DNA from 3 places in the Arthrobacter sp. NPDC080073 genome. Region 1 is predicted to be linked to each of the others. Evidence: riboswitches for the same ligand, from Rfam matches in the RefSeq annotation. Region 1 holds a riboswitch; each other region holds the start of a gene.
The links. Region 1 has a riboswitch for thiamine pyrophosphate ahead of thiC (phosphomethylpyrimidine synthase ThiC). Riboswitches for the same ligand answer to the same signal wherever they lie in the genome.

Region 1 (9,901 bases):
CTGAGGTCGACGACGGCGATCCCCACCGACACGGGCCCGGCGAGGGCTCCGCGGCCCACTTCATCGACGCCGGCCAGGAGCGTGACCCCCGGAGACAGGAAACTCCGTTCGACATCCAGGGTCGGAAAATCAAGAGCATGCTTCGCCCCCGCCGCGGGTTTTCGCTGCGTTCGAACCGGAATTGCCGCTCCTGTCCCCGCCGGAGCCATCATTTACCCGCTGGAGCCGTGGGTGAAGCCGTGTTCTGGGGCGACGGCGCGGGAACGTTGCGGAAGACCTCGGAGTGGTTGTCGAGGATCTGCCAACGGTTGATGGGCCAGGCAATAACCGTGGCCTTGCCCTCGACGTCGGAGATGTCGATGAAACCACCGTTGACTGATTGGTGTTCGCGGGAGTCGGCCGAGTTATTGCGGTTATCGCCCATAACCCAAATTTTGCCCGCCGGGACCACTACATCGAAAGACTTGGCCATGGGAATCTGGGCAGGATTGATGTAGCTCTCGTTGAGAACCGTGCCGTTGACGCTGACCCGCGCGGAACTGTCGCAACAGGAGACCCTGTCCCCCGGCAGGCCGATCACGCGCTTGACGAGGTGCTGATTGGTCTCGTCCGGGAGCAGCCCGACGAAGACAAGGCCGTCCTGGAACCATTTGAAGGGCCCGGGCGTCGCCTTCTGCGTGGGTGGAAGCCATCCTTGTGTGTCCTTGAAGACCACGATGTCGCCGCGCTCCAGTGCGAACGGTTGCGGGACCAGCAGATTGACGAAGATCCGGTCGTCAACGTCAAGGGTGTTGACCATGGACTCAGAGGGAATGAAAAAAGCACGGAACAGGAAGGTCTTGATAAGGAACGACAAGACGATCGCGATGACCACCACGGTGCCGATTTCCCGGAGCCAGCCGAGGAACGGACTGCCGTGGGTTTTGCCGGCAGTTCCGGAGCGGTCGCTTTCGCCCGGTTCCGGCCCCGAACCCCGCCGTGCGGCGCGGCGCGGAGACCCATGCTCCCCGGGCTGGGGTGTTGTCGAACCTGCCTCGCTCTCCGGAGCCCGATCGGCGTCGTCCGCCGCAAGATCCATGGCGGGAGCGGACGGTGCGTCCAGGAGCCGGGCGTCGTCGTCGTGCCGTTCCGGCTTCCCGGGAGTTGTCTCGGGCATCTATTGTCCGTTCTTCGAGGTTGTACCGGCCTGCGCAGGGCGAGGTAGTTCTGCAAATCTATCAAGCGGCCAGATAATCCGGACCGGACGCCCGATGACACGCTCGAGCGGCACCATTCCTCCGCCGGGCGCGCCGAGAAGGCTGCGCGAATCGGCCGATCGTGAACGGTGGTCCCCCATGAGCCACAATCGGTCACCGGGAACGACGACGTCGAACTTCTGTTCGCTCGGCCTGTCGCCCGGATACAGATAGGGTTCCTCAAGCGGCTGACCGTTCACTGTGAGTTTGCCATCGGTGCCACAACAAACGACGTGGTCTCCGGGAAGCCCGATGACACGTTTGACGTATGTGGTGTCGCTTCCCGTCAGCCCCAGCCAATGGCCTGTGGCAGCCACGGCGTCGGCAAACGGTCCTTTGCCGCTGTTCAGCGGAGCAAAGGTTCCCCTGCCGTCGAAGACGACGATGTCTCCACGGCGAATAGGCTCTGCGGCGAAATCAGTCCGGGACACGAGGATGCGGTCTCCGGTGCCCAGGATCGGCTCCATTGATTCGGAGGGGATGAAGTAGACATCGAGCCACAAGGACCGAACGAGCCCGCTGATAGCGACGGCGAGGACAAACGCGAGCAAAACAAAACGCCAGCCCTGTTTCCGGGGCTGGCGTTTTGCGTGGTCCATGATTCGTTTCTTGTTGCGTTGCGGATTTCTCCGGCGCAGGCCGGACACGAATCCAGGAACCGCTGCTGGTCGAAAGACCTACTTGCCGGTGGCGAAGTCGCGCTTTTCCTTGATCTTCGCAGCCTTGCCGCGCAGTGCGCGCATGTAGTAGAGCTTGGCGCGGCGGACGTCACCCTTGGTGACGACCTCGATCTTGTCGATGATCGGGGAGTGCACCGGGAAGGTACGCTCTACGCCGACACCGAAGGAGACCTTGCGGACCGTGAAGGTTTCACGAACGCCGTCGCCCTGGCGGCCCAGGACGAAGCCCTGGAAGACCTGGACACGGGAGTTCTTGCCTTCGATGATGTTCACGTGAACCTTGATGGTGTCACCCGCGCGGAACTCGGGAACATCGTTACGCAGCGAAGCTGCATCTACGCTATCGAGGATATGCATTAATCCACTCCTGGTGAACGCCACAGGTCATCCACTTTGGGTCACGGCGGGCAAGCCCGGGGCGCAAGGCCGTCCGGAAATTACCGCCGAAGATTTTCTTCTCCAGTACCGCCACTGATTGGTGGTTCCGGATTGTCAGGCTGTTGGTTACGCTCCCCCTGTGGCAGGCGCGAACCCAGTAGACACAAGGGTTAATTCTGCCATACCCCGCCAGTTCCGGCCAATCCCGGGAATGCGGGGCGGTTCTTGCGGTCAGGTGGAGGATGAAGCTGCCCGACGGCGCAGGTTCAGTCCGGGAGGTCGCTGTCCGGGCGGCGCCGCAAGCGGCCGTCGACGACGTCGTACCCGAGTTCACCGAAAGCCGTCCGGTCCGCACGCGTCAGGTGGCCGGCGTCGAACTCTTCGAGCAAGTCCGGGCGGCGTTCCGCCGTGCGTCGGAACTGTTCGTGCCGCCGCCACTGGGCGATTTTGCCGTGGTTGCCGCTCAAAAGGACAGCGGGCACGTCACGATCGCGCCATGACGAGGGCTTCGTGTAGACCGGGTACTCCAGCAAGCCGTCCGAATGGGATTCCTCCACCAACGATTCCGGATTTCCGACGACGCCCGGAAGCAACCGCCCGATGGCTTCGACCATGGCCAGGACTGCAACCTCACCGCCGTTGAGGACGTAGTCGCCCAAACTGACCGGGCGGACCGTGAAGTGTTCTGCAGCCCACTCCATGACGCGCTCGTCGATGCCTTCATAGCGGCCGCAGGCGAAAACGAGCTGCTCTTCCTCGGCGAGCTCATAGGCAAGGGCCTGGTTGAAGCGCTCCCCCGCGGGCGACGGGACAATCAGGACCGGCTTCGTCGTCGGTCCGTCCGATGAACCCTCAGTTACGCCAGCCCGTGCATTGGCGATGGATTCCAAGGCCTGGGCCCAGGGCTCCGGTTTCATGACCATGCCCGCACCGCCACCGTACGGAGTGTCATCCACCGTGCGGTGCTTGTCCGTGGTGAAGGTCCTCAAGTCATGGACATTCAGCTCCAGAAGCCCGTCCTGACGGGCCTTGCCGATGAGGGAAAGCTCGAGCGGCGCCAGGTACTCGGGAAAGATACTGACGACGTCGATGCGCATTTTAGGCGTCATCCTGTGTCTCAGCGTCGTCCTCTTCCGTATCGGAAGCCGAAGCGTCGGTGTTCAGTTCGAAGAGGCCCGGCGGAGGGGTGAGCAGCACATAGCCGTCCTCGACGTTGACTTCGGGCACGATCTCTTCGACGAAAGGCACCAGGATTTCCTTGCCGTCCGTGTCTTCAATGACCAGCAGGTCCTGGACCGGCATGGTGTTGAGTGCGGTCACCTTGCCAACGGTCTGAGAGCCGACACGGACCTCAAGGCCTACGAGCTCATGCTCGTACCAGCCTTCGTCGTCGTCCTCTTCCAGCTCTTCCGTCTCGATGAACAGCTTCGCGCCGCGGATCTCCTCGGCTTGGTTGCGCGTGGAGATCTCTTCGAAACCGAGCAACAGGATGTCCTTGTTCCACCGGGCGCTGGTGATGGTCAAGGGACCGGCCTTCGCCGGCTCCACCACGAATTCGGTGCCCGGGACAAAGCGATCGCCGGGGGCGTCGGTGAGCACCTGGACAGTGACTTCGCCGCGGATTCCGTGGGGCTTGCCGATTCGGGCAACCTGGAGCTGCATGGGGTTCCTCTGATTTCTTGGCTGGGCCGGCTTAGGACCAGGCTGGGGTTTGCTCGTAAAACAATCCGGCCCCTCCACCATAATCTGGTGAAGGGGCCGGATCTAAGACAAGTATTGCTGAGCGCGTTTACCGGCGACGGTCGGTGTCGACGACGTCGACCCTGACCTGCTCGCCGCCCGCCAATGCCGCAATCACAGTGCGCAAAGCGCGTGCGGTGCGACCCTGGCGACCGATCACCCGTCCGAGGTCGTCCTGGTGAACGCGCACCTCGAGGGATTCCCCGCGGCGGTTGTTCTTGGCACTGACCTTGACGTCCTCAGGGCTGTCAACGATCCCACGGACCAAGTGCTCGAGCGCTTCTGCCAGCAACTTACTCAGCCTCGGTGGTCTCTGCTTCAGCGTCAGCGGGAGCTTCAGTTGCTTCCGACTGCTTGGCCTTCTTGGTGATGGCTTCCGGGATGATGACGGAACCCTTCTCCGGTGCAACGAAAGCAGGCTTGGCGACCTTGGTCTTCAGCGTGCCTTCCTGGCCCGGGAGACCCTTGAACTTCTGCCAGTCACCGGTGATCTTGAGGATCGCGGCAACCTGCTCGGTCGGCTGGGCGCCGACGGACAGCCAGTACTGTGCACGCTCGGAGGCAACCTCGATGTACGAGGGCTCTTCGGTGGGGTGGTACTTGCCGATTTCTTCAATCGCACGGCCATCGCGCTTGGCGCGGGAGTCCATGACGACGATGCGGTAGTACGGTGCGCGCATCTTACCGAAGCGCTTAAGGCGAATCTTTACGGCCACTTTTGTGGTCACTCCTGTTTCTGAAACGGGGTTGAGCCCGTCGTTCTGCACCCGTGGGGCGGGCCATACTTGAGGGTTCCAAGGACAAGATGCACACACGGAGAGAGGGGCCGCGCGGATCGAGTACCTGTCTATTGTGCCAGATGGCGGACGGTATTTCGAACGCGCGGCCCGTGCGGCGGGTTTACTGTGTGGTTACTGGTCTGCGGACCAGACATAGAGGCCGGCCCGCTCGGCCTTTTCGACGTCGCTTGCGAGCGCCGCCAACTGCTGGACATACAGGCGGGACTGTTGGGCATCAAAGGGCATGTCCTCTTGGGCCGCCCAGCGTTCGGCGACGTCGTCGAGGATGCTTCCTTCGCCCTCGGTCTCATAGCTGAGAAGCTCGGACAGGGCGCGCACCATGGCTTCGGGGACGCCCAGCAAGGCGTCGCTGGTGACGTCCACCAAAGCGAGCTCATAGTCGGCCCCGGCGGCGTGCACGGCCGTGCCGGCGAGGTCGCCGAGTTGTTCTACTTCAAAATCGCTGATCCCCGGGATCCGTACAGCGGCGCCGGATACGTCACTGCCCTTCTCCAGGGCAGCGGCCCTCTTGAGTGCTTCATCGTGGGTGGCAACAAAGATTTCAGCAAAGCCCATGGAAAGTACTCTCATTCATTCGTGGCAACGGAGCTGCGGCGCGGCGGCCGAAATGCGCCACGCCGTCGGATCAAGCGTAGCGGACGGCGACCCGCAGCCGGTTGCGCCACGGGTCCTCGAAGCGCAACTCCCGGCCGGTGTGGTGGGAGCCGATGCCGGCAACCTTGAGGCGGTCGGCGAGCGCGCCGACGTCGTCACCTGACGGCACCTCGATGACCACCTCGCCGAGACCGAGCGTGTCCTTACGGGGACCTGCACCGCGGCTGTTCCAGACATTCATGGCCATGTGGTGGTGGTAGCCGCCTGCGGAGACGAACAGGGCCTGCCCGTGCCACCCTGCGGTCTGTTCGAAGCCCAGGGTGTCGACATAGAAGTCATGGGCCGTCTGCACATCGCCCACCTGGAGGTGGACATGCCCGACGCCGGCGCCGGCCTCATGCTGGCCCGTAACCGCCGCTTCGCTCAGGTATTGCTGGAGGTAGCGCTGGGGCGGGAGCGGCAGGCTGTCCATGACGACCGAACTGCCGTTCCACTCCCAACCTTCGCGGGGCTTGTCGTAGTAGAGCTCGATGCCGTTGCCCTCGGGGTCGGTGAAGTAGAAGGCCTCGCTGACCAAGTGGTCCGCACTGCCGACAAAGGCGTGGGGTTCGTACTGCGCGGCGGAGGCAACAGTTGCGGCGAGCGAGGATTGGTCTTCGAAGAGCAAGGCTGTGTGGAAGAGCCCAGCCTCCCCGCGACCCGGGATCTGGAGCCCGGAGGCCGGCGCGAGGTGCACCAACGGCTTGCCGAGCCTGCCGAAGTAGAGTCCGCCATCCTGTTCGGCGACGACATCCAGCCCCAGTGCCCGCTGGTAGTAGTCGCCCATGAGCTTCATGTCCCCCACCTTGAGCATGACGGTACCCATGGTGAGTTCGGCAGGAAGAAGATCCTGGCTGGATGTGATGGTCATGTGAAACTCCCGGTTTATTGTGGCGCCGCCCTTCGGCAACCTCTATACATCTAAATTACTTGAAGCTTCAATTTATTCCTAATGCCCGCCACTTCCTGAAATATGCCCCTCAGCACGGTGCATCGCGGATTCAGCACCACCTCAAGGGACGCCCGGGGATCCTCCGGGTAGAGCACGACGTCGGCACTGGCACCTTCGCTGATGCCGTCGGCACCCAGCCACTCGCGGGCGGACCAGCAGGCGGCATCAAGGGCAGCGCCTGTCGGAAGGCCTGCACGGTGCAGTTCCAGGATTTCCTCGCCGATCCGGCCGTGCTTGATGACGCTTCCGGCGTCGGTTCCGGCGTACACCCGCACTCCGGCGTCGAATGCCTCGCCGACGCGTTCATGCCTGCGTTCCCACAGCCTGGTCATGTGGGCGGCGTAACGCGGGAACTTCGCTTCCGCCTGCTTCGCAATGTCCGGAAAAGTCGCAATGTTGATGAGGGTGGGGACGATCGGCACACCCTGGTCCAGGAGCCTGGGAATGTGATGCGGCAACAGGCCGGTGGCGTGCTCGATGCAGTCGATGCCGGCGTCGAGCATGTCGTCAATGGTCCCTTCGGCGAAGCAATGGGCAGTCACCCTGGCTCCCTCGGCATGTGCTGCCGAGATCGCGTCCTTGACGATGGCGGCCGGAAAAGACGGGCCGAGATCCCCGGCGGAACGGTCGATCCAGTCCCCTACGATCTTGACCCAGCCGTCTCCGAACCGCGCCTGTTTGCGCACCGCCTCCACCAGGTCCTCCGGCTCGACTTCTTCGGCCAGTCCGGGGATGTACCGGCGTTGCCTGGCAATGTGCCTGCCCGCGCGGATGATCCTGGGCATGTCCGTCCGGCGCTGCAGCCAGCGCGTGTCGCTTGCGGATCCGGCGTCGCGGATCAAGAGGGTCCCGGCGTTCCGGTCGGCCGCCGCCTGCAGTCGGGCAGTCTCATCGTCCACCGCTCCGCCCTTGCCCAGACCCACATGGCAATGCGCATCCACCAGGCCGGGCAACACCCATCCGTCCAGGACGACGTCGGGCGCAGCGGCGGGCGGCAAAAAGGTCAACCGTCCGTCGACCGACCAGAGACCGCGCCGTTCTTCTTTCGGTCCCGTGAGGACAGCGCCGCTGAACTCGATGATTTCCGCCATGATTCCACCTTAAACTCCGACGCCGTTCCCGGCTCGGTCACATTCGTCCTCGGTCACATCTCTCCCGGTTACCAACAGCTGTGGTAGCTTCGTCTACGACCACACGGGGGCCCTTGCAAGGGCTGAGATCGGGCTGACGCAGCCTGCGACCGTTGAACCTGTCCGGGTAATGCCGGCGAAGGAAGTGAGTAATCCTTTGAGCACCAAAGAAACACAGCTGAGCCCTACCCAAAACGGATCGGCGCAAGAGGTGACCCAATCCCTCAAGTCGCATTCCCTCGCGTTCCTGGAAGACACGAAGACGGGAATCCGGGTCCCCGTCACGGAAATCGCCCTGGAACCATCCCCCAACGGCCAGGCCAACGGGCCTTTCCAGGTGTACCGCACCGCAGGGCCGGGAAGTGATCCGGTGGTGGGCCTCGAGCCGTTCCGCAGCGAGTGGATCGAGGCCCGCGGCGACACCGAGGCATACAGCGGCCGCGAACGGAACCTGCTCGACGACGGCAAGTCGGCCGTGCGCCGCGGCGCCGCCTCCGCTGAGTGGAAGGGCGCACAGCCGGTGCCCCGCCGCGCCGTCGACGGCAAGACCGTGACGCAGATGCACTATGCCAAGCAGGGGATCGTGACGCCCGAAATGCAGTTCGTGGCACTTCGCGAGAACTGCGATGTTGAACTGGTCCGCAGCGAAGTGGCCGCCGGCCGGGCCATCATTCCCAACAACATCAACCACCCCGAATCCGAACCGATGATCATTGGCAAGGCCTTCCTCGTGAAGATCAACGCCAACATCGGAAACTCCGCGGTCACCAGCTCCATCGCCGAAGAAGTGGACAAGCTGCAGTGGGCCACGCAATGGGGCGCGGACACCGTGATGGACCTGTCCACGGGTGACGACATCCACACCACCCGCGAATGGATCATCCGCAACTCCCCTGTGCCGATCGGCACCGTGCCCATTTACCAGGCCCTTGAGAAGGTCAACGGTGAAGCCAACAAGCTCAACTGGGAGATCTTCCGCGACACCGTCATTGAACAGTGCGAGCAGGGTGTGGACTACATGACCATCCACGCCGGCGTGTTGCTTCGCTACGTGCCGCTCACCGCCAACCGCGTGACGGGCATTGTCTCCCGCGGCGGCTCCATCATGGCGGGCTGGTGCCTGGCGCACCACGAAGAAAACTTCCTGTACACCCACTTCGACGAGCTCTGCGAAATCTTCGCCAAGTACGACGTCGCGTTCTCCCTCGGCGACGGCTTGCGCCCGGGAGCGACGGCGGACGCCAACGACGCCGCGCAGTTCGCCGAGCTCGACACGCTCGCGGAGCTCACGAAGCGGGCGTGGAAGTACGACGTGCAGGTCATGGTCGAGGGCCCCGGGCACATCCCGTTCCACCTCGTCCGCGAGAACGTCGAGCGCCAGCAGGAGCTGTGCGACGGCGCCCCGTTCTACACACTCGGCCCGCTCGTGACCGACATTGCTCCGGGCTACGACCACATCACCTCCGCCATTGGCGCCACGGAGATCGCACGCCACGGAACCGCGATGCTCTGCTACGTCACCCCGAAGGAACACCTGGGCCTGCCGAACAAGGACGACGTCAAGACCGGCGTAATCACGTACAAAATCGCCGCCCACGCCGCTGACCTTGCCAAGGGACACCCCGGCGCCCACGAACGCGACGATGCCCTGTCCAAGGCCCGCTTCGAGTTCCGCTGGCGTGACCAGTTCGCGCTGTCATTGGATCCGGTCACCGCGGAATCGTTCCACGATGAGACGCTCCCCGCAGAACCGGCCAAAACGGCGCATTTCTGTTCCATGTGCGGACCGAAATTCTGCTCCATGCGCATCAGCCAGGACATCCGCGACGAGTACGGCTCCGCGGATTCCCAGGCCGCCATTGCGCAAATGTACAGCGGAATGCGCGAAAAGAGCGAGGAGTTCCTGGCATCGGGCGGCAAGGTCTACTTGCCCGAGCTCGAGGTTCCCGCAGGAAAGCCCGGAACGACGTCAGGAAGCCTGAACTGATCAGGAAGCCTGGACTGATCCGGCGCGGCTGACGTCCGCGATGAAGGAACGGATGATCCGGTCTCCTTCGACTGAGTCATGAGGCCGGTGTCCTCCAGCCGCAACGCGGTGGAGGGCGCCGGTTTCCTGCAAGTAGCCGGCGATCTCTTCGTAAAGGGGTTCCCAACCACCGGTCAGGACAAGCGTGGGTACCCCCGGCACAATATGCAGCGGCGCTTCCCACGGCGGAGCCTGGAGCCGCAGGCGCCGAGCGGTACGCCGGGCCTCCGGGGTGCTGAGGACGGCCGCCTCCGAGGAAAACGCCCTGCGGACGAATTCGCGTTGGTAATCGTCATCGCTGAGTTCGTGCCGGATCCGGTACAGCGG
Region 2 (9,901 bases), on a different contig from region 1:
TGCTCTCGCTCCAGCGCTCGGCAACACCACGCTGTTCGATGGCGCCGTTGCCGCGGCCCAGGATGGCCGCCACGCCGGCTTGGACCAAGTCGAATTCGCCCTGTTCGGCGAGCACAGGTTCCAGATACTCCACCAACGACCAGACGACGTCCGCGGCGGGCTCCGGGCGGAAGGTTCCAAAGTCCAACAGCTCGGTGCGGAGTCCGAAGTTGCTTGCCTGCCAGGACGCCATCCGCAAAAGCGCCGTGGGCACGGCGGCCGGCTCTATTCCGGCGTGGTACTCACGAACGGACGTCTCAACCAGGGCCCTGACGAGCACCGCGATGAGGGCCGCATCCTCGGCCCTCAGGCAGACATCGGCCACCCGAACCTCCACGGTCGGCACGTGCCGGGACAGCCTGGCGTCAAAGTAAACCATCCCCTCGTCCAGCAACACTCCCGTTTCGATGAGCCTCCTGACAACCCGCCGGTACGCAGCCAAGGAACCGAAGATGGCCGACGGCCCCGACGAAGGCCAGCGGTTCCACGCCTGCGTCCGGTAGCTCTCAAAGCCGGTAGCGAGCCCTCGCCAGTACGGTGAATTGGCGCTGATGGCCGTGAAGACAGCGAGCTTGTCCCGGATGCGGTCCAGGACCATCACGCCTTCCTCGGGGGACTCGATCGAAGTGTGTACATGGTATCCGCACGTGAGCTGTTCGTGCGCCGTGATGCCGAAGCGCTCCAGCATGATGGCATACCGGGGATCCGGAGTGGTGTGCAAAGCGGCGTCCACGGGCGAGGTGGCCAACGCTGCGATCCTTGCGCCGTGGCGCCGAGCGGCATGGCTCGCGAGGCCCCGCCCCCTGCGGATCTGGTGCAGGAGCTCGGCGTAAGTGCGGCATGGCCGGGTCTGGGTTTCGATTTGCTCAAGCTTAAGCTCGTGGCTCAGGCCGGTATCAGGGCCGTCGATCTCCTCAGTGGTAGGACCGGCGTCGGAGCCATCCTGGGCGGGGCTGTCTTGGGCCGGGCCGTCCTGGGCCGGGCTGCCTTGGGCGGGGCCGTCTTGGGCGGGGCCTGAGAGGAGCGCGTCGGCAAGCGCGAGCGGCTCGCCGGTCACGGGATCGACGATCAGCAATTCCTCTTCCACACCAAATGTGCGCACGGATCAATTGTGCGCCATGGCAGCCTCGCCAAGACAGAGCGGGATTTCGCGGCCCGCCCGAAGGATTCTGCTGTATCACTCCTGCCCGGCGGATGATATGCCCCCATTTTCCGGGGATTAGCGGAAGCCACCCCGGGGTAATCCAGCAGAATGTCGGCCAGCTCATCCACATACGGCACATTCCTTGGGACGTCAGCCCCTGCGTCGCCCTCCCGTCAGCGGACACGGAATACCTCACGGCAATCCTCAACAACGGGCATGTCACGTGCGCGAGTGCAGCTTTACGCTACGGCCTGTGGATCAAAGACAAGCCCATGCGCTTGCATCTGGCTACGCGGCACTGCCGGGGCAACGGTTTCGTCAGGCACGGCGGGCTTCGCCTCTCTCCGGAGAATGCCGTCCCCCTGGCATCCGTAGAAGACACCGTCATTCACGCTCTGACCTGTTTGCCGGACGTGGATGCTATTTCCATTGCACAGTCGGCCATGCGGCAGTTCGGCATCCCGCAGGCCATGCTCGAAAGTGAGATCTCTGCCGACTACTACGGAAACGCCAGAAGGCTGTTGGCAAAGGCAGACGGACTGTCCGAATCCGTACCCGAAATCAGCGCCCGCCTGCTGTTCGAATCAGAAGGCCTGCCATTCCGCCGCCAAGTCCATATCCGCGGTGTCGGACGGGTCGACTTTTTGATTGGCAGGCGGTTGATCGTTGAAGTCAATGGCTATGCCTTCCACAGCTCCCGGGAGGCATGGAGGAAAGACATGGCACGACTGAACGCTGCCCAGGTACGTGGCTTTGACGTCCTGAGCTTCGCCCCCGAGAAGATCTGGAACAACCCGGAGCAGGTGATGGAGGAAATCCGTGCCGTCCTGGCCCTGTACAGCGTACGGAAGTGACCGCAACGGCGGATTCTGCTGGATCACCGCCTCCGGTGGAACGGACAACCCAGAGTTTCCGCGCCTGGGAGGAAGCACGCTCTGGGTGATCCAGCAGAATGTTCCGTTCGCAACGCGAAGTCCGAGTCCCGCCCCGAAATCCGACCTAGTCAGTCCTGGAAGTACTCGATCTTGGCGCCAATGGTGTTGAGGCGCTCGGCCAGGTCCTCGTATCCGCGCTCAATCACGTAGATGTTGCGTAACTCTGACGTGCCACGGGCCGCCAGCATGGCCAAGAGCAGGCACGCTGCGGGTCGGAGTGCCGGAGGGCATCCGACTTCCGCGCCGCGCCATTTGGTGGGGCCATTGACGTAGATGCGGTGCGGATCGAGCAGTTGCACCTGGGCGCCAAGCTTGTTGAGCTCGGTCAAGTAGATCGCCCGGTTCTCGTAGACCCAGTCGTGGATCATGGTCTGGCCCTCGGCGTTGCCGGCGATGACCGCGAAGAACGGCAAGTTGTCGATGTTCAACCCGGGGAACGGCATCGGATGGATCTTGTCCTCCGGGGCACGCAACCGTGATGGCTTGGTGGTGACATCCACCAGGCGCGTCCGTCCGTTGCGGGCAAAGTACTCGCCGGAGATGTCGAGCTGCTGGCCCATCTGCTCAAGTGTGGCCAGTTCGATCTCCATGAATTCGATGGGGACCCGGCAGACGGTCACCTCCGAGTTGGTCACGATGCCCGCGGTGATGAGGCTCATGGCCTCGATCGGGTCTTCGGACGGGAAGTACTCAATGTCGACGTCGATCGCCGGGCGGCCAGTGATCTTCAGGGTGGTTGTCCCGATGCCGTCGATCACGACACCGAGCCCCTGCAGGTAGAAACAGAGGTCCTGCACCATGTAATTGGGGCTGGCATTGCGGATCACGGTGGTACCGCTGCGGTGCGCGGCGGCCATGATGGCGTTCTCCGTCACGGTGTCACCGCGCTCCGTGAGGACAAAGGTGCGGTGGTCGGCGTCGGCCGGCGGGGCCTGCACGGAATAGAAGCCGGACTTGGCCTCCACCGAGAGTCCGAACTGCCGCAACGCCTGCATGTGCGGTTCCACGGTTCGAGTCCCAAGATCGCAACCGCCGGCGTAGGGCAGCTGATACGAGGCCGCTTCATCGAGGAGGGGGCCCAGCAGCATGATGACGCTGCGGGTGCGGCGAGCAGCCTCCACGTCCATGGAGGCGAGGTCAAGGGTTTCCGGGCGACGGATGCGCAGGTCGTTGCCGTTCAGCCAGGTGCACTCGACACCGATGGAGGTCAAAACCTCGACGATCCGGTTGACTTCCTCGATCCGGGCCAGCCGGCGCAAGGTGGTGGTGCCGCGGTTGATGAGGCTCGCGCAAAGCAGAGCGACGCCGGCATTCTTGCTGCTGTTGACGTCCACGGAGCCGGAGAGCGTGCGTCCGCCCTCCACGCGCAGGTGGGTCATCTGCCGTTTGCCGACTTTGACGATGGTTCGCCCAAAGATCGACTCAAGGCGTTCGATCATGCGGAGGCTGAGATTCTGCTTGCCCTGTTCCATTCGGGCAATGGCGCTTTGGCTGGTGCCCAGTTCCGAGGCGAGCTGCCCCTGTGTCCAGCCCTTTTCACTACGGGCGTCGCGAAGAAGGAGACCTACATGTTCGGCAGTCGGTTGCGTCATAACCAAAAAATATCACAAATGGTCTATCGACCGAAGGTCTTGTATTGCAACACTCCAAATCTAGGGCATGATAGTCGTCTCGTGCGATATACACGTTGTCAAGGGTTGACAGCTGCCCCCGTAAGCAAGCTAGCCCTGCTTCAACCAGACGAAGTGCCAGGTACCTGCCCATTGAGCGGCCAGTACGGCCGCGGCTGCGATGAACAAACCGCCGGCCAGGACCCAAAGGTCCAGGCGGCTGTAGGTGGATTCGCGCGCCCAGGTCCGGCGTCCACCGCCGAAGCCGCGCGCTTCCATGGTCACAGCCAAGCGGGACGCCCGACGGATCGCCTGGACCAACAGCCCGAAGCTTTGGCCGAGCATGGCCTTGAAGCGTTGCGGCGGGCTCCCGTGCGAGCCGACACCCCGCGCGCGCCGTGCCATGCCGATGGTCTGCCACTCCTCCGCCATGAGCCCCACGAGCCTCAGCGCGGCCAAGGTGCCCAGGACAAAACGGTGCGGCAGTTTCGCCTTCTGCGCCAGGGCGTCGGCGAGGTCGGTGGGGTCGGTGCAGCTCATCAGGAGGATGGCCGGCAGTGCGATCGCCAAGCCGCGCAGCATGAACCCGAGTCCCAGCTGAAGCGAGCCTTCGCTGATCGACCAGATCCCGACGTCGAGCAGTATCCTGCCGCTGTCGGCCGACAGGATCGCGGTGCTCCAGCCGCCAAGCGCTGCCGCCATGATCAGGGGCCAGCCGCGCTGCCACAGCAAGCGCACGGTGAGCCCCGCTAGGGGGAACAGCGCCAGTTCGCCGAGGAGCGCCGTCGAGGCGGACACCAAGTCGATGGACAACGCCAACACCAAGGTGATCAGAAAGACAGAGACGAACTTGGCCAGCGGATTCGCGCGTGTCAGGAGGGCATTATTGCCGCGCAGGGTCAGGGCTTCCCTCATGCCGCACCCGCTTCCTGCCGGGCCCCGCCTTGGAACGCGGGCTCGAGCCGCATCTCGGTGCCGCCCAGGACAGCGCTGAATTCCTGGTCGTGGGTCACGGAAACCACGGACGTTCCGGCGTCGAGCAGTTCGGACAGGAACGACGCAAGCTCGGCCCAAGTGTTCGCGTCCTGGCCGAAAGTCGGTTCGTCCAGCACCAGGACGCGGGGGTGGGCAGCGAGCACCGTGGCCACGGACAGCCGCCGCTTTTCACCCCCGGAGAGCGTATAGGGATTGGCGTCCACGAGATGCCCCAGCCGCAACCGCTCCAGCAACTCGTCCACCCGATCCTCGCCGTGGCCAAGGTGCTTGGGGCCGAACATGAGCTCATCAAGCACGCGGCCGGTGACGAACTGGTGCTCGGGCTCTTGGAACACGGTCCCGATGCGGGAGATCAGCTGCTGGGCTTTCCACTTGAACGGATCGGTTCCGGCGCCGTCACTGAGCCCGACGGCGGCAGTCACCGTACCGGACACCGGCGCCAACAGGCCGGCTAGGGTCAAAGCGAAGGTCGACTTTCCGGCCCCGTTGGGGCCCGTGATGGTCAGCGCCTGCCCGGCGAAGACTTCGGCGTCGAGCCCGGCCTGCACGGGAAGGGGCGGGATGGTTTTGAACCCCCGGCGCCGCGGCCGTTCGCGTGATACCGCGAGCTCCTGGGTGGCGAGCAGCAGCTCTCCCGCGCTCCCCGCCCCGGAGCCTGCGGTTGTTCCGGAGCCTGCGGCTCTTCCCGAACCGGCTGCTGTTCCGGAACGTGGCCGGGTGGCCGGAACGTACCCGGGCACCCAGACGCCCGCAGCAGTGAGCATGTCCCTTGCTTGCGCCAGAACGGTGTCCGGATCGCCGTCCAGGAGCATGCCCGGCGTGGACGCTCCCTCGGAGGACGAGCTGCCCGGCTGGAGGACCACGATCCGGTCCACGAGGTCTTTCCAGACCGAGACCCGGTGCTCCACCACCACCAACGTGGCGCCTGTCTTGTCCAGGCAACGGCCCACGGCATCGCGGACTTCCAGCACGCCGGCCGGGTCCAGGTTGGCGGTCGGCTCGTCCAGGAGGATCAGGCCAGGGCGCATCGCCAGGATTCCGGCCAGGGCAAGGCGCTGTTTCTGTCCGCCCGAGAGGGCCGACGTCGGGTGGTCGGGCGCAAAGTTGCCGCTGGCACTATTCCGCAGCCCGACGTCGTCGAGCGCTTCATGGACCCGCTTCCAGATCTCTTCCCGCGGCACGCAAAGGTTCTCGGCGCCGAACGCGACGTCGTCGCCCAGCCGGGAAAGCACCACCTGGGTTTCGGGATCCTGCTGCATGAGTCCGGCACGGCCCCGCCGGGCCTTCGGCGAAACGCCGTCCACCAGCAACGAGCCGGTCTCATCGGCGTCGTCACCTTCCTCGCCCAGCACGCCCGCGAGGGCATGCAGGAGCGTCGACTTGCCTGCGCCCGAGGGGCCAAGCAGGAGCACGCGCTCGCCTGGGCGGATGTCCAGGTCCAAGGCGTGGATGGCCTGCGTGGTGCGGCCAGCGTGCCGCCAGCCCCACCCTTGCGCGGAAATGGCGGCAGGTCGCACCACAGCGGAGGTGCCGGAATCAGGACTGGGCATCAGGAAAAGACAGGCTCCGAGGCGGCCTTGCGGGACGCGAACGCGCTCAGGACACCGGTCTTGGCCAGGCCGCGGGTCGCGATCCAGGCCAGGGCACCGGCGATGACGGCACCGGAGATCGTGCAGAACACGATGTACGCGAGCTTGTCGCCGGGTTCGTAGGCGATGTTCCAGCCCCACGGCAGGAAGGAGTCGTTCAGACCGCAGAAGAGGCCCGCACCGGCACCGGCCAGCAGCGACACCGGTAGGTTGAACTTCTTGTACATGAAGGCTAGGAAGATGAGTTCCGCGCCGAGACCCTGGAGCAGGCCCGAGATCAGGACCGTGGTGCCGTACTGCGAACCCATGATGAGTTCACTGGTGGCGGCAACGGTCTCGCAGAAAATCGCCGCACCGGGCTTGCGGACAATGAGCATGCCCAGCACTGCCGGAATCATCCAACCGCCGGCGATCAGGCCGCTCAGCGGAGGGTAGCCCGCGGACATAGGCGTGGCAACCAGAGCCATCTGGTCCCACGCCCAGAAGATCACGCCACCGGCGATCGAGATCAGTGCCGCCACGACGATGTCCACGACGCGCCAATTGTAACCAGGCTTGGTGAGGCCCGGCCTTGCAGAAATACCAGTCATTTTGTCCTCCTGAGGAACAGGAGGGGAAAGTGTTTCCGGTTGCCTGCGGGCGGTTTCCGCCACGCCGGTCCGGACACTATGAGAACTCGACTCCCTTGCGCCGGTACTAGCCGGATCAGGTTCGAGGGTCTGCGGCTGTCCGCACTCTCAGCGCCCGTCCTCCGTGCCGCATTGCTGCGGGCCCGACGGCGGCGCTCCCCTGTCGTTATCAATCCACCCTTTTGGGCGTGGTTCAGTTTACACCTTGACGGGGTTGCGGGCGCTGTGCCGGAACGAGTAACGACGGATTCTGCTGGATCACTCGCCGGGTGGGCGCAGGCCGGCCCGGAATGGCGCGGGCGGCCGCAGAAACTGGGAGAATGATCCAGCAGAATGTGACGCAGCGCGGGCAAAGGAGCGGTCTTGGCAGTCATTAGCGAAGTGAACAGCACCACGGTGGCCGAACCAAGGCTCGCCGCGAGCGTGATCCTGGTCCGCGAGACCCCCGGCCACGCAGTTTCGGCAGGCCCGGAGATACCCGCGGATGCCGGGCGCGTGCTGGAAGTGTTCGTCCAGCACCGGGTGACCACGATGGATTTCGCCGCCGGCATGGTCGTCTTTCCCGGGGGACGAGTGGACCAGGCGGACAGCTCCGGCTGGGACTTCGCGGACGACGTGGCCGAGCGGCACGCCTCGGCATGGCACCGGAGCAGCATAGCCGTCGAGCCTTCTACCGCCCGGTTCAACGCCGGCCGGGTGCTGGCGGCCGCGCAGCGCGAGGTGTTTGAAGAGGCCGGGCTGAAGCTCGACGCCGGCACCCTCCGCCCGTGGGCCAACTGGGTCACCCCGGCAGACCAACCCAAGCGCTTCGACACGTACTTCTACCTTGCCTGCCCGCTTTCCGGTGCCGGCCCAAAGCACCAAACCACGGAAGCGTCATCGTCCTTGTGGATGCCGGTCCGCGGAATCCTGGACGCCGAAGCCACCGGAACCCTCAAACTTATGCCGCCCACGCTGGCGTTGCTGGATGAGCTCCTCGCCCTCGGCACGGTGGAAGCGATACTGGCGGAGGACCGTGACATCGTGCCCGTCCGCCCGAAGCCAGGAGCCCTGGAGGAGTTCTTCCGGCTGAGGCGCCAAGCGCCATCCGTTGCTCCGGAACTGCCCTGAAGTGGGGTTAGGCTGGGGACAGTCCTGTTTCGTCCCGCAAGGAGTCCCGGAATGAACCTCCTCATCAAACTGTTCGGCACTGGCGTGAGCATCGGTGCAGGCTTTGTCGGCACCAAGCTCGTCAATGCGTTGTGGGAAAAGTCCACAGGCAAGAAGCCTCCCAAGGGTCACGATGACATGGAGGCAAGCCTGCGCTCGGCTCTGACCTTCGCCCTGATTTCGGCGACTGTCAGCGCCGTCATCCAGGTTTTCGCGAGCCGCAGTACCCAGCGCGCCATCTCGCGCTTCTCGAAGACGCAGGACATCGTCTAGGACTCTTCTTGAGCCTCCTCCGCGGCCCGTTGACCGGCAGCCCGCAGCACCACGGCCTCGAGTTCGTCGATGCTGAGCAACTCGGGGTGGAGGTGCTTGGTGCGGTAGCCAGCGCGGCCCACCATGTGTGCGGACACGGGCACTGTCAGCAATTGGAAAATCCAGGCGACGGCAAGGATCGGCCATACCCACCATTCGCGCATCTGCAGCCCGATGGCCGCCAAGACGAGGAACAACCCCAGCACTTGCGGCTTGGTAGCTGCGTGCATGCGGCTCATCAGGTCCGGGAAACGCAACAGCCCGATTGCTGCCCCCAATGACATCAGCGCTCCCGCTATCAGCAGGACCGCAGTAACGGCATCGATGACGCCATCAACTCCCGTGGCATTAGGAGTCATTGACCTGTCCTCTCCGATCGGCCACGAAGCGGGCCACCGTCACCGAGCCAACGAACCCGATCAGCGTCAGTGCGACGAGCAGCACGAGGTTGTTGAGGTGCCTGTTGACCGCCATGTCGATGGCCAACGCGGCGCCCAGTATGGCGAGCAGCACGTCTGAGGCGAGCACTCGGTCCAGCAAGGAAGGCCCGACGGCGATCCTGTAGATCGCGCCTGCCGCCGCGAGGCTGAGAATCACCGCCGTAACGATGAGCACGATGTCTTTCACGAACCAGCTCCCCTCGTTGCAGGCCTGCCTTCGGCCTGGAGTGCGTCCATTTCCGCGCGGGTACCCATGATCCGGATCAGCGAGGCCTCCGTATCCTGGACTTCCTTGCGCAGCTTGGCGGTGTCCGCATCGTTGCGGACATTGAGCCCGTGGATGTAGAGCGTGGACGTGGAACGGTCCACCTCCACCACCAAAGAACCCGGAATCAGCGAAATCACGTGCCCGGTGGCGGTCACCATGAGGTCGGAACGGCTACGCAGGGGAACCGCGACCACGGCGTTGGTTACCGAAGGCCCTCGGAAGACCGCCAAGTACATGACCTGGAAGCTCGCGGCCACCACTTTGCCAAGGAACACCACGGCGAAGGGAATGGCGCGCAGCACGTTGAATCGTCCGCTGAGCTCTACGGGAGGCAAGTAGAAGATCCTGGCTACCACCACCGCGATCAGCGCACCGAACACCAGGTTGCCCGGGCTGAAATCCCGCCAGAGCGCACCCCAGACAACCACCAGCCAGACGAGCAGGGGCAACTCGGTGCGGAACGAAATCCGCTTGCGGCTCACTTGCCGCCTCCCTGCACAGGAGTCGGCGCGCCCGGCGAAGCCCCGGCGGGCGCGTCACCTTGCGGTGCAGCGATCTGCGGAACCTTGGCGCTCCCGCCGAGCACGGAATGGATGTAGGCCGTGCGGTCCAGCATCTGTTCCGCGGAGTTCCCGGCCAATTGGAACAGCGGACCGGCGAAGACGGTCAGCGCCACGCCGAAGACCACCAGTGCGGCCGTCGGCCCTACCATCGTCCGCGGAAGCAGGCCGATGGCTGCCGTGTCCTTGAGGGCCGCGGCCGGGTACTCGGCGTCTTCGGGCTTCCGCCA
Region 3 (9,901 bases), on a different contig from region 1:
CGGCTTCCGGATCCACAGCGTGCGCATCCACTCCCTGGTACCGGGCGAGCGGCGAGGCCGGGTCAGTGGGCTCAGCGATGTCGCAGTCTTCGCAGTACACCCCGCCCATGCCAGCCAGGGCCGGGGACGTGGCTGCCCACACGGACGTGGCGGCTCCCTGCTCCGGAGTCTTGAAACCCTCCCGGACGTTGCCCGCATCGTCCATCCAGCCCGCCGCGACCATCTCTTCGCGCGGCAGGTAGCGCTGAAGCTCGGTCATGATCCCGCCGGGGTGGACTGCGAAGGCCCGCACCCCGGAGGAGCGGCCGAGGCGGTCCAGCTCTACGGCGAACAATGCGTTGGCGGTCTTTGCCTGGCCGTAGGCCTTCCACTTGTCGTAGCCGGTCTCGAAATTGATGTCCTCGAAACGGATGGGCGAGAGTTTGTGTCCCGTGGAGGACAAGGACACGACGCGGGCCGAACCGGCAGCCGCCAGCGCGGGCCACAACGTGTTGAGAAGCGTGAAGTGGCCCAAATGGTTCGTGGCGAACTGGGATTCCCACCCCGGGCCCACGCGTTGTTCCGGGCTGGCCATGATCGCCGCGTTATTTATCAGGATGTCCAGCGTAGGGTTCGACGCCATGAACCCTGCCGCGAAAGCCTTCACTGCGTCCTGATCTGCCAAATCCAAGGCTTCCACGGTCACTTGCTCCGGTGCGAGGCCTGCCGCGGCGAGGACTTCCTTGGCGTGTCCGGGGCGCCGGGCGGGAACCGTGACCCTGGCACCGGCGGAGGACAAGGCCCTCACCGTTTCCAGGCCGAGCCCGGAATAGCCACCCGTCACAATTGCCGTCTTGCCGCGGAGGTCCACTCCCGCCACAACGTCCGATGCCGTGGAGCCATGACCGAACCCCGATCCGATGGGCTGTTGCGGTGTTGCCATGGATTCCTCGCTCATATCGGACCTTTCGTGTTCACGGAACAGCCGTTCAGTACACCGGCTTGCCCGGCTCGACGTCGCGCACCCACGCCAGGATCCCGCCGTCGAGGTGGCTGACCCGGGTATAACCGGCGCGCTGCGCAGCGGCGAGCACCGTGGCGGAACGGGTGCCGGCCTTGCAGTGGAACACGATCTCTTTGTCTTGCGGCAATTCCGTCCAGGCCTCTCCCGCCAGGATGCGTCCCTGCGGGATGAGCACCGAACCGTCGATGTTCACAATCTCGTGCTCACCGATCTCGCGGACGTCCACCAGTTCAAAGTCACGTTCCCCCGCCGCGCGGGCCTTGAGCATCCCGGAAAGTTCGGTGGCCGTGACAGTCGGAACCGAGTCGCGTGCGGGCTCCGGGGTGATGCCACAGAAAGCTTCGTAGTCGGTCAATTCGGTGATCGGCTCGGCCTCAGGGTCTTTCGAAACCTTGATTTCGCGCCAGCTGCCGCCGAGCGCGTCGAAGAGCGCCACGCGTCCCAGCATGGAGCGCCCGACGCCGGTGATCAGCTTGACTGCCTCCGTCACCATGAGCGAGCCGACAGCGGCGCACAGCATGCCGAACACGCCGCCCTCGCCGCAGGACGGGACCGAGCCGGCAGGAGGGGCCTCGGGATAGAGATCGCGGTAGCTGGGGCCATGCTTCTCCCAGAACACGCTGACCTGGCCGTCGAAGCGGAAAATGGATCCCCAGACGTAAGGTTTGCCGAGAATCGCGGCAGCGTCGTTGACGAGGTATCGGGTGGCGAAATTGTCTGCGCCATCCAGGATGAGGTCGTAGCCGGAGAAAATCTCCAAAGCATTGGAGGAGTCCAGGCGGACGTTGTGCAGTTGCACGTTGACCAGCGGATTGAGTTCCTTGATGGCGTCACGTGCAGATTCGATCTTCGGCCGTCCGACATCGCCCACCCCGTGGATGATCTGGCGTTGCAGGTTGCTGAGGTCGACGTCGTCGTCGTCCACAATTCCGAGCGTCCCCACCCCGGCGGCAGCCAAGTACAACAGGGCGGGAGAGCCCAGTCCGCCGGCCCCGATTACGAGGACTTTTGCGTTCTTGAGCCGGCGCTGACCGGCCGCCCCGATTTCAGGAATAATGAGGTGGCGCGAGTACCGTTCCACCTCTTCGGTGGTCAGCTCCGCGGCAGGTTCCACGAGTGGCGGCAGTGCGGAAGAAGGAGAAGACGGCAACGTTTGGGCAGCAAAAAGAGTGGCCATACTCCAAAGTATGCCTGCCGCTGCCGCCCGGTCATATTACTGCGCAGTATTGTGGTCATAACTGCAAAGGAAAGGCGGCAGACAAGTGACCGAGAGTGCACGTATCAAACAGGAGGCGCAGGTCAGGCAAGATCGGACCGGTTCCCCACGCTCGGCGAGGCTGCCCCGCGATGAGCGCCGGGCTCAACTCCTGAACGCTGCCTTGGAAGTCTTCGTTGCCAACGGGTTCCATGGTGCGGCGATGGACGAAATCGCCGAGACCGCCCATGTCAGCAAGCCGGTGCTGTACCAGCACTTCCCGTCCAAGCGGGAGCTTTACATGGCCCTCCTCGACAGCCACCTGGCCACCCTCACGGAACAGATGCTCACGGCGCTGAATTCGACGTCGGACAACAAGGCACGTGTCCAGGCCGTCATGCGTGCCTACTACCGTTTCATCGCTGGTGATGACCAGGCACACCGGCTCGTCTTCGAATCCGATCTCATCAATGACCCGGATGTCAGCTCCCGACTGGAGACTTTCAACCGCACCTTCGCCGACGCCGTCGCCAAGGTGATCGCCGAAGACACCAAGCTGCCCCCGCTGGAAGCCCAGCTCCTGGGCCGCGGGCTGGCCGGAATGGCGCAGGTCAGCGCCCGGTATTGGCTCGAAACCGACGGCGATTTGGACCTCGATGTTGCCAGCGACCTGATCTACCGTTTAGCTTGGCGCGGAATCAGTCGCTTCCCGAAAGAGTCCTAGACTACAAATAGAGGACTGAGTAATTTCTTGATTGGCTGGGAGGCCCCGCTGTGGAAGTAAAGATCGGCATTCAGAATGTTGGCCGTGAGATCGCGCTTGAGTCCGCTCTCGATGCCGAGGCTGTTGCCAAGATCGTGAGCGAGGCCATCGCGAATGGCACGGACCTGCGCCTGACCGACGAAAAGGGCCGCCAAGTCATCGTTCCCGGCAACGTCCTCGGATACGTGGAGATCGGCGCCGAGGAAGTACGCCGGGTCGGCTTCGGAGCCCTCTAAGCAAGACGCAAGAACACCAGCGAGCCAGGAGTCCGCATGCTCTCACTTGTCATCGTGGCGCTAGCCACCATCGCCTCAGGCTTCATCGTTTGGGGAACTGACAAACACCGTGGAACGTACGGAATCACCCTGCCCGCTGGCGTTTCGGTGGCCGTCGCCATGCTGAGTTGGATGATCTTCATCCAACTTGGCTTTGGCTACCAGCCTGGCCTGACGTGGATCCCATGGGTGCTGCCCATCATTCTGGGTACCGTGGCTGCCGCGGTGGCCTCCTACTTCCTGGGCCGCCATCGGACCCGGCACGACACCGCCAAGCTGACCGCGGCGCTGCGGCTCTAGCCGGCGCTGCGCCTCTAGCCGGCGCTGCGCCTCTAGCCGGCGCTGCGCCTCTAGCCGGCGCTGCGGCTCTCGATACACATCCGGCTCATGGCGTGGCTTCGGGTTCGGCCACTGCCCCGGCCTCCGCGGCTGCTTCGCTGGCGCTCGTGGCCGCCCGGATGTCCCGTTGGGTCACTTCGCTGCCGGAGTCATGGGAGGTGTAGCGGATGAACACCCGGTTGTACCGCCAGTCCAGGTCCGGGTGGTGGTTCTGCTGCTCGGCGATGCGCCCGACGGCGGCGATCAGCTCCAACGCGGCAGCCGACGTCGGGCATTTGTAGACGGTGACGAGGCCGCCCAGGCGGTACCGCCAGTCCGGCAGCTTCGCCAAGGCGTCGTCGATCGCAGACCTGGTGAGGATGTCGTCTTTACCGGCCATGGGACGCTCCTTCGCTGATGTGGAATTCGCAGGAATCCCCCGAGCGGCCAGCGGTGGCCGTTAGAGGAACTCGGCCCGGCCTTCCATCGCCGAGGAGGCCAGTGCGTGTTCCCGGCGCGGGATGCGGCCCGCCTGCTTCGCCAGCCTACCGGCGATGACCGCATGTTTGAAGGCCTCGCCCATCTGCACCGGGTTCTGCGCACGGGTCACTGCGGTGGCCAGAAGCACGGCGTCGCAGCCGAGCTCCATGGCGAGTACGGCGTCGGACGCGGTGCCGATGCCGGCGTCGAGCACTACCGGCACCGAAGCGCGGGACACAATCAGCTCGATGTTGTGCGGATTCAGGATGCCCAGGCCGGTGCCGATAGGCGCACCCAAGGGCATCACCGCAGTCGCTCCAAGGTTTTCCAGGCGAAGCGCCAGCACTGGGTCGTCGTTGGTGTAGGCGAAGACCTTGAAGCCGCGGTCGACGAGTTTCTCTGTTGCATCCACGAGCTCCACGGCATCAGGCAGTAGGGTCTGTTCGTCGGCAATGACCTCGAGCTTCACCCAATCCGTTTCCAAGGCCTCCCGGGCAAGCTCGGCTGTCATGACAGCGTCCTTGGCAGTGAAACAGCCGGCGGTGTTGGGCAGGACACGGATGCCGTGGTCAACGAGCAACTGGAACAGCGAACCTGTTTCCGTCGGGGAGTACCTCCGCATGGCAACGGTGGTGAGTTCGGTGCCGGAAGCCAGCAAGGCTGCCCCCAGCCCGTCCAGGCTCGGGGCTCCGCCGGTCCCCATGATGAGGCGCGAGCCGAACTCGACACCGTCGATCATCAGGGGATCGGTTCGGGTGCTTGCTGCTTGGGTGCTTGCTGTGGTCATCGTTCAGCCTCCTTGTACTGCGGTAACGATTTCGAGTTCGTCGCCCTCTTCGAGCGCGGTGGCAGCCCACTGGCTGCGCGGCACCACTTCGGAATTGCGTGCGACGGCGACGCCGATCTTGCGTCCGTCGGCCGCCTGGCCGCTGGGGTCCACGGCCCGTCCGGTGATGTGGCTGACGAGGGTGGTGACCGAAGCGTCGTCACTCAGTGTGTGGTCTGCGCCGTTTAATTTGATGTTCATGCGGGGTCCTTCGGGAGGGGATTAGAGGTATCGGAGGATGGGCGGGCTGTTGAGGCCCGTGCCGCTGCAAGCGGGCGGGAGAAGCGGTCCGGGCGGAATTTGTTCCACCGGGGATCGACGGTGCCGTCCATGAGTCCGACGCAGATTTTCGCCGCTGCCGGGGTGAGGAGCACGCCATGGCGGAAGAAGCCGCTGGCTACGATGAGGCCGTGCACGGCCGTGTCCCCGCCGCCCTCAGTGCCGACCCTGCCCAGCAGCGGCGCATTGTCCGGAGTGCCCGGACGCGCACGGGCAGTTGCTTCCAGGAGTTCCAGTTCGGCCACGGCCGGGACAAGTACCTGGGCGTCGCGGAGCAACTGGTACACGCCGCCGGCTGACACCGGGTTGGCCGTTCCTCCGGACTCCGACAAGCCGTCTTCGCGTTGCGTCGCGCCGATCACCACGGACCCGTCGTCTCGGGGGACGATGTAGACGGGCACTCCGCGCACCATCCCACGGACCGTGGCCGTGACAAGGGGTTGCAGGTGCTCCGGGACGCGCAGCCGAAGAATGTCGCCGTACACCGGACGCAACGGGAGCGACAATCCATCCGGCAGGCCGTTCAAGCGCGCGGCATCAAGTCCGTTGGCTACCACCGTTTCGGTGGCGTGCACTTCGATGCCTGAGCCGAGCACAACCCCGACGACGCGCCCGTCCTCCCACAGGAGGCCGGCCGCGGTGTCCCTGACCGCAAAACCGCCCTCGGCCCCTGCAATCCAGCTGGAATCGCCGGGCCGGTGGTCTGCAAGCGCGCCTAGAATCGCAGCCGAAAGCCGGCGCGGATCCACTTGGTGGTCGCCCGGGATGTCGAAGGCACAGGAAATCTGCGGGCTCAACAGCGGCTCACGCTCCCGGGCTTCGCGCAGCGGCACGGATTCCACCACCAGGCCGTTGGCCAGCTGGACATCCCGGAGGTCGGCGAGCGCCCGGCGGTCCGCAGCGTCCGCACCGACGGCGAGGGTCGGCGTCGTACGGTAACCCGTGGTGCGTCCGGTGCGTGAGCCGGTCACATTGCGTTCGAAGTCCGGCCACAATGCCGACGATTCGAGCATGAGCTCCAGGAGGTCCTCTTCCTGGTAATGCAGTTCGCTGACGGGCGCCAACATGCCCGCCGCCGCGAAGGTGCCGCCGCTCGCCGGTACAGGATCGATCAGGACCACCGAACGGCCGGCCCGGCGGGCTTCCCACGCGATGCCGAGGCCAATGACACCGCCCCCGATCACCGCCACATCCGCATGCAGGGGTCGGTGCTGGGTGCTTACTTCGTCCATGGAGTCCTTCCCTACGCCGGTACTAGCCGGATCAGGTCAAGCGGTCGGCGCTGAAGCCCTCTCAGCCGCGCGGCGATTGTGACTGCCGCCGCGGCTCCCGCGGTACCAGCCCAGTTTAGAGGAACTACTCTGTTTCCATGACCCCGCACGATGTCCACACCACCGCCCGCCTGTACCTCTGCACCGACGCCCGGAAGCAACAGGGGGATTTTGAGCAGTTTGTCGATGCCGCATTCGAGGGCGGCGTGGACATCATCCAACTGCGTGACAAGACGATTGAAGCGGCCGAGGAACTGGAGCTCCTGGAGACACTGCGCTCCGTGGCTCACCGTCACGGCCGTCTCTGGGCAGTCAACGACCGCGCGGACGTGGCGTCCCTCTCCAACGCACCGGTGTTCCATATCGGCCAAAAGGACATTCCGCTGCGCTCGGCCCGCAAGCTGCTCCACGACCGCACCATCATCGGCCTCTCCACGCACACGCCGGATCAGATTGACGCAGCCGTCGCGGCGTCGCCTGGCCGCAGCGGCCTGGACTACTTCTGCGTCGGACCCGTGTGGGCCACGCCCACCAAGCCGGGACGTTCCGCCGTCGGGCTCGATCTGGTGAAGTACGCCGCCAACGCGGTGAAGCAGGCAGACGAAGAGACCGTCGGCGGGGTTATGCTCCCCTGGTTTGCGATCGGCGGCATCGATCTCAGCAACGTGGAAGAGGTCGTTCGGGCCGGCGCGAGCCGCATCGTGGTGGTCCGCGCCATCACTGAGGCGGAGGATCCGACGTCGGCAGCCCGGGCACTCCTGGCTGCCTTGGACGCAGCGGCGGCCTAGCGAGACTCCGGAAGATTTTGGAGTTACCCTGACTTTCGTGTCACATCAGCGGTTAGCCCCGAATGTCAGTGAAACGTCGAACCGGCTCGCGGAAGCGCTGGCGGCGCTTCGGACTGAACTCGAGCTGCCCGCAGGTTATCCCGCTGAAGCGCTGCGGGACGCCGAAGCCGCTGTTTCCGGACACACCCTGCCGGCCCAGGACTGCACGGACGTCCCGTTCATCACGATCGACCCCGTCTCTTCCACGGATCTCGACCAGGCCCTCTTCATTGACCGGTCCGGTGATGGTTACAGGGTTCTCTACGCCATCTCCGATGTGCCCTCCTTTGTGCCACCGGGAGGCGCGCTCGACGCCGAGACCCGCCGCCGCGGGCAAACGTACTATGCCCCTGACGGCCGCATACCGCTGCACCCCGAGATCATCAGCGAGCATGCCGGGAGCTTGCTGGCCGGCCAGACGTGCGGCGCGTTCGTGTGGGACTTCGAACTCGATGCCGAGGCGGAGTTCCGCACCGTCTCCGTGCGTCGGGCGAGCATACGAAGCCGCGCCAAGCTCGACTACAAGGGCGTGCAGCGGGCGATCGATTCCGGAACGGCTGATCCCGTCCTGCAGCTGCTCAAGGAAGTCGGGCTCAAGCGGGTGGAACTCGAACGCCGCCGTGGCGGGGCCAGCCTGAACATGCCCGAGCAGGAAATCGTCCAACTGCCCGACGGCGAGGGGTACAGGATCGTCGCCGCTCCCTCGCTGCCGGTGGAGGATTGGAACGCCCAGATTTCGCTCATGACCGGGATGGCCGCCGCCCAGTTGATGCTCGACGGCAAGGTGGGAATCCTGCGTACCATGCCCGCCCCCGACGAGCGCTCGCTGCTCCATTTCAAACGGCAAGCGGGGGCACTCGGGAAGCCCTGGACCGAGGGGACCAGCTATGGCGAGTACCTGCGGACCCTCGACGCAAAGGACCCCCGGCAACTCGCCATCCTCCATTCAGCGGGGCTGCTTTTCCGTGGTGCCGGGTACACGCCTTTCGACGGCGAGGTGCCCGGAAGCGTCATGCAGTCAGCCATCGGGGCTCCGTATGCCCACACCACCGCGCCATTGCGCCGGCTTGTCGATCGTTTCGTGCTGGTCATCTGCGAAGCGTTGAGCAATGGAACAGAGATCCCTGCATGGGCCCGGCATGCTTTGCCGAGCCTGCCCGAGATCATGGCGTCATCCGACCAGCTTGCCGCCAAAATGGAGCGCCTCGCCCTGGACACCGTCGAGGCAGCGCTCCTTGTCAACCACATCGGACAGGAATTCGACGCGGTAGTGATTTCCGGATCGAAACCGGCCAGGAACAACGGAAACGGCAACGGGAACAGCACCAACGGCAACAACGGCAATGGCAATGGGAACGGAACCCCGCACGGCCCGTACGGCATCGTCCAGATCGCCGAGCCCGCGGTCACCGCCCGTTGCGACGGCGAAATGGAGTCGGGCACGAAGGTCCGCGTGAAACTGCTCGACGCGGACATTGCCACCCGCCAAATCACCTTCGAACTGCTCCCCTAGCGCATTCCGTCCGCAGGGCCGGAGCCGCGATCCGGGGATTATCGCCCCCAGACGCTAGACTGGGTGAGTAGTAATGGATGCCCGGTCGTTGATTCAGTTAATTTTTTGACATCAACAAGCCCGCCCCTACGCGATCTTGAGATACACCAGCTGGTCCCCAGTGCCAGTATTTAGATAGCCCGCGATCGGCTTCCACTGGATTTGCTTGCGCCCATCCGTGCTCCGGAACGGCCCTGCCACAACCGTTGAGCACGCAGCGCAGCCCAAATGAATAAGGAAAACTCCACTGTGAGTGAATTGCACACCCATGAAGTTCTGACAGACGGAACCGAAACGATCGAACCCGAGGAAACCATTTCCTCGGATGAGACACCCCACGAGATCGCAGAAAAGACCTTCGCCGACTACAACGTCCGCGCCGACATCGTTGAATCCCTCGCCGACGCCGGAATCACCCACCCGTTTCCCATCCAGGCCATGACCCTCCCGGTCGCGCTGGGCGGTCACGACATCATCGGCCAGGCCAAGACCGGTACCGGAAAGACCCTCGGTTTCGGCATTCCGGCGCTGCAGCGCGTCGTTGGACCCGGCGACGCCGGCCACGACAAGCTCGCTGTCCCGGGTGCACCCCAGGCCCTCGTGATTGTTCCTACCCGCGAACTCGCCGTTCAGGTTGCCAACGACCTGCAGACGGCATCCCGGAAGCGCAACGCCCGCATCGCCACCATCTATGGCGGCCGCGCCTACGAGCCCCAGATCGAAGCCCTGCAAAAGGGTGTCGAGGTTGTTGTCGGCACGCCCGGCCGTTTGATCGACCTCTACAAGCAGAGGCACCTGAACCTGAAGAACGTTCGCATGGTGATTCTCGACGAAGCAGACGAGATGCTCGACCTCGGCTTCCTTCCCGACGTCGAAACCCTGATTGCCGGCACACCCGCCGTCCGCCAGACCCTCCTCTTCTCGGCCACAATGCCCGGCCCGGTCATCGCCATGGCCCGCCGTTACATGACGCAGCCCACGCACATCCGTGCCGCCGACCCTGACGACGAAGGCCTGACCAAGCGGGACATCCGGCAGCTCATCTACCGTGCCCACAGCATGGACAAGGTCGAGGTCGTCGCCCGCATCCTGCAGGCCCGCGGCCGCGGCCG

Region 2: linked by a shared signal. The riboswitch ahead of AB0O52_RS15265 (ECF transporter S component) and the one ahead of thiC (phosphomethylpyrimidine synthase ThiC) in region 1 are both predicted to bind thiamine pyrophosphate.
Region 3: linked by a shared signal. The riboswitch ahead of thiO (glycine oxidase ThiO) and the one ahead of thiC (phosphomethylpyrimidine synthase ThiC) in region 1 are both predicted to bind thiamine pyrophosphate.

Annotation. Positions count from the first base shown of each region.
Region 1 covers NZ_JBFBKR010000009.1:113,267-123,167, forward strand. The annotation lists gene AB0O52_RS12450 (ribonuclease HII) at 1-212, opposite strand, end outside; gene lepB (signal peptidase I) at 209-1,156, opposite strand; gene lepB (signal peptidase I) at 1,157-1,834, opposite strand; gene rplS (50S ribosomal protein L19) at 1,913-2,272, opposite strand; gene trmD (tRNA (guanosine(37)-N1)-methyltransferase TrmD) at 2,560-3,390, opposite strand; gene rimM (ribosome maturation factor RimM) at 3,392-3,955, opposite strand; gene AB0O52_RS12480 (RNA-binding protein) at 4,083-4,325, opposite strand; gene rpsP (30S ribosomal protein S16) at 4,327-4,749, opposite strand; gene AB0O52_RS12490 (hypothetical protein) at 4,945-5,388, opposite strand; gene AB0O52_RS12495 (VOC family protein) at 5,459-6,337, opposite strand; gene AB0O52_RS12500 (amidohydrolase family protein) at 6,388-7,509, opposite strand; TPP riboswitch at 7,603-7,710, shown strand; gene thiC (phosphomethylpyrimidine synthase ThiC) at 7,706-9,535, shown strand; gene AB0O52_RS12510 (alpha/beta hydrolase) at 9,536-9,901, opposite strand, start outside.
Region 2 covers NZ_JBFBKR010000013.1:49,075-58,975, reverse strand. The annotation lists gene AB0O52_RS15290 (glutamate--cysteine ligase) at 1-1,141, opposite strand, end outside; gene AB0O52_RS15285 (DUF559 domain-containing protein) at 1,456-2,037, shown strand; gene AB0O52_RS15280 (UDP-N-acetylglucosamine 1-carboxyvinyltransferase) at 2,187-3,710, opposite strand; gene AB0O52_RS15275 (energy-coupling factor transporter transmembrane component T) at 3,840-4,643, opposite strand; gene AB0O52_RS15270 (ABC transporter ATP-binding protein) at 4,640-6,274, opposite strand; gene AB0O52_RS15265 (ECF transporter S component) at 6,274-6,903, opposite strand; TPP riboswitch at 6,978-7,114, opposite strand; gene AB0O52_RS15260 (NUDIX domain-containing protein) at 7,306-8,052, shown strand; gene AB0O52_RS15255 (DUF4235 domain-containing protein) at 8,104-8,364, shown strand; gene mnhG (monovalent cation/H(+) antiporter subunit G) at 8,361-8,762, opposite strand; gene AB0O52_RS15245 (monovalent cation/H+ antiporter complex subunit F) at 8,752-9,030, opposite strand; gene AB0O52_RS15240 (Na+/H+ antiporter subunit E) at 9,027-9,593, opposite strand; gene AB0O52_RS15235 (Na+/H+ antiporter subunit D) at 9,590-9,901, opposite strand, start outside.
Region 3 covers NZ_JBFBKR010000002.1:125,038-134,938, reverse strand. The annotation lists gene AB0O52_RS02850 (SDR family NAD(P)-dependent oxidoreductase) at 1-937, opposite strand, end outside; gene moeB (molybdopterin-synthase adenylyltransferase MoeB) at 969-2,180, opposite strand; gene AB0O52_RS02840 (TetR/AcrR family transcriptional regulator) at 2,284-2,922, shown strand; gene AB0O52_RS02835 (DUF3107 domain-containing protein) at 2,973-3,197, shown strand; gene AB0O52_RS02830 (hypothetical protein) at 3,234-3,536, shown strand; gene AB0O52_RS02825 (4a-hydroxytetrahydrobiopterin dehydratase) at 3,622-3,954, opposite strand; gene AB0O52_RS02820 (thiazole synthase) at 4,015-4,821, opposite strand; gene thiS (sulfur carrier protein ThiS) at 4,825-5,061, opposite strand; gene thiO (glycine oxidase ThiO) at 5,058-6,371, opposite strand; TPP riboswitch at 6,363-6,482, opposite strand; gene thiE (thiamine phosphate synthase) at 6,509-7,198, shown strand; gene AB0O52_RS02800 (RNB domain-containing ribonuclease) at 7,236-8,750, shown strand; gene AB0O52_RS02795 (DEAD/DEAH box helicase) at 9,039-9,901, shown strand, end outside.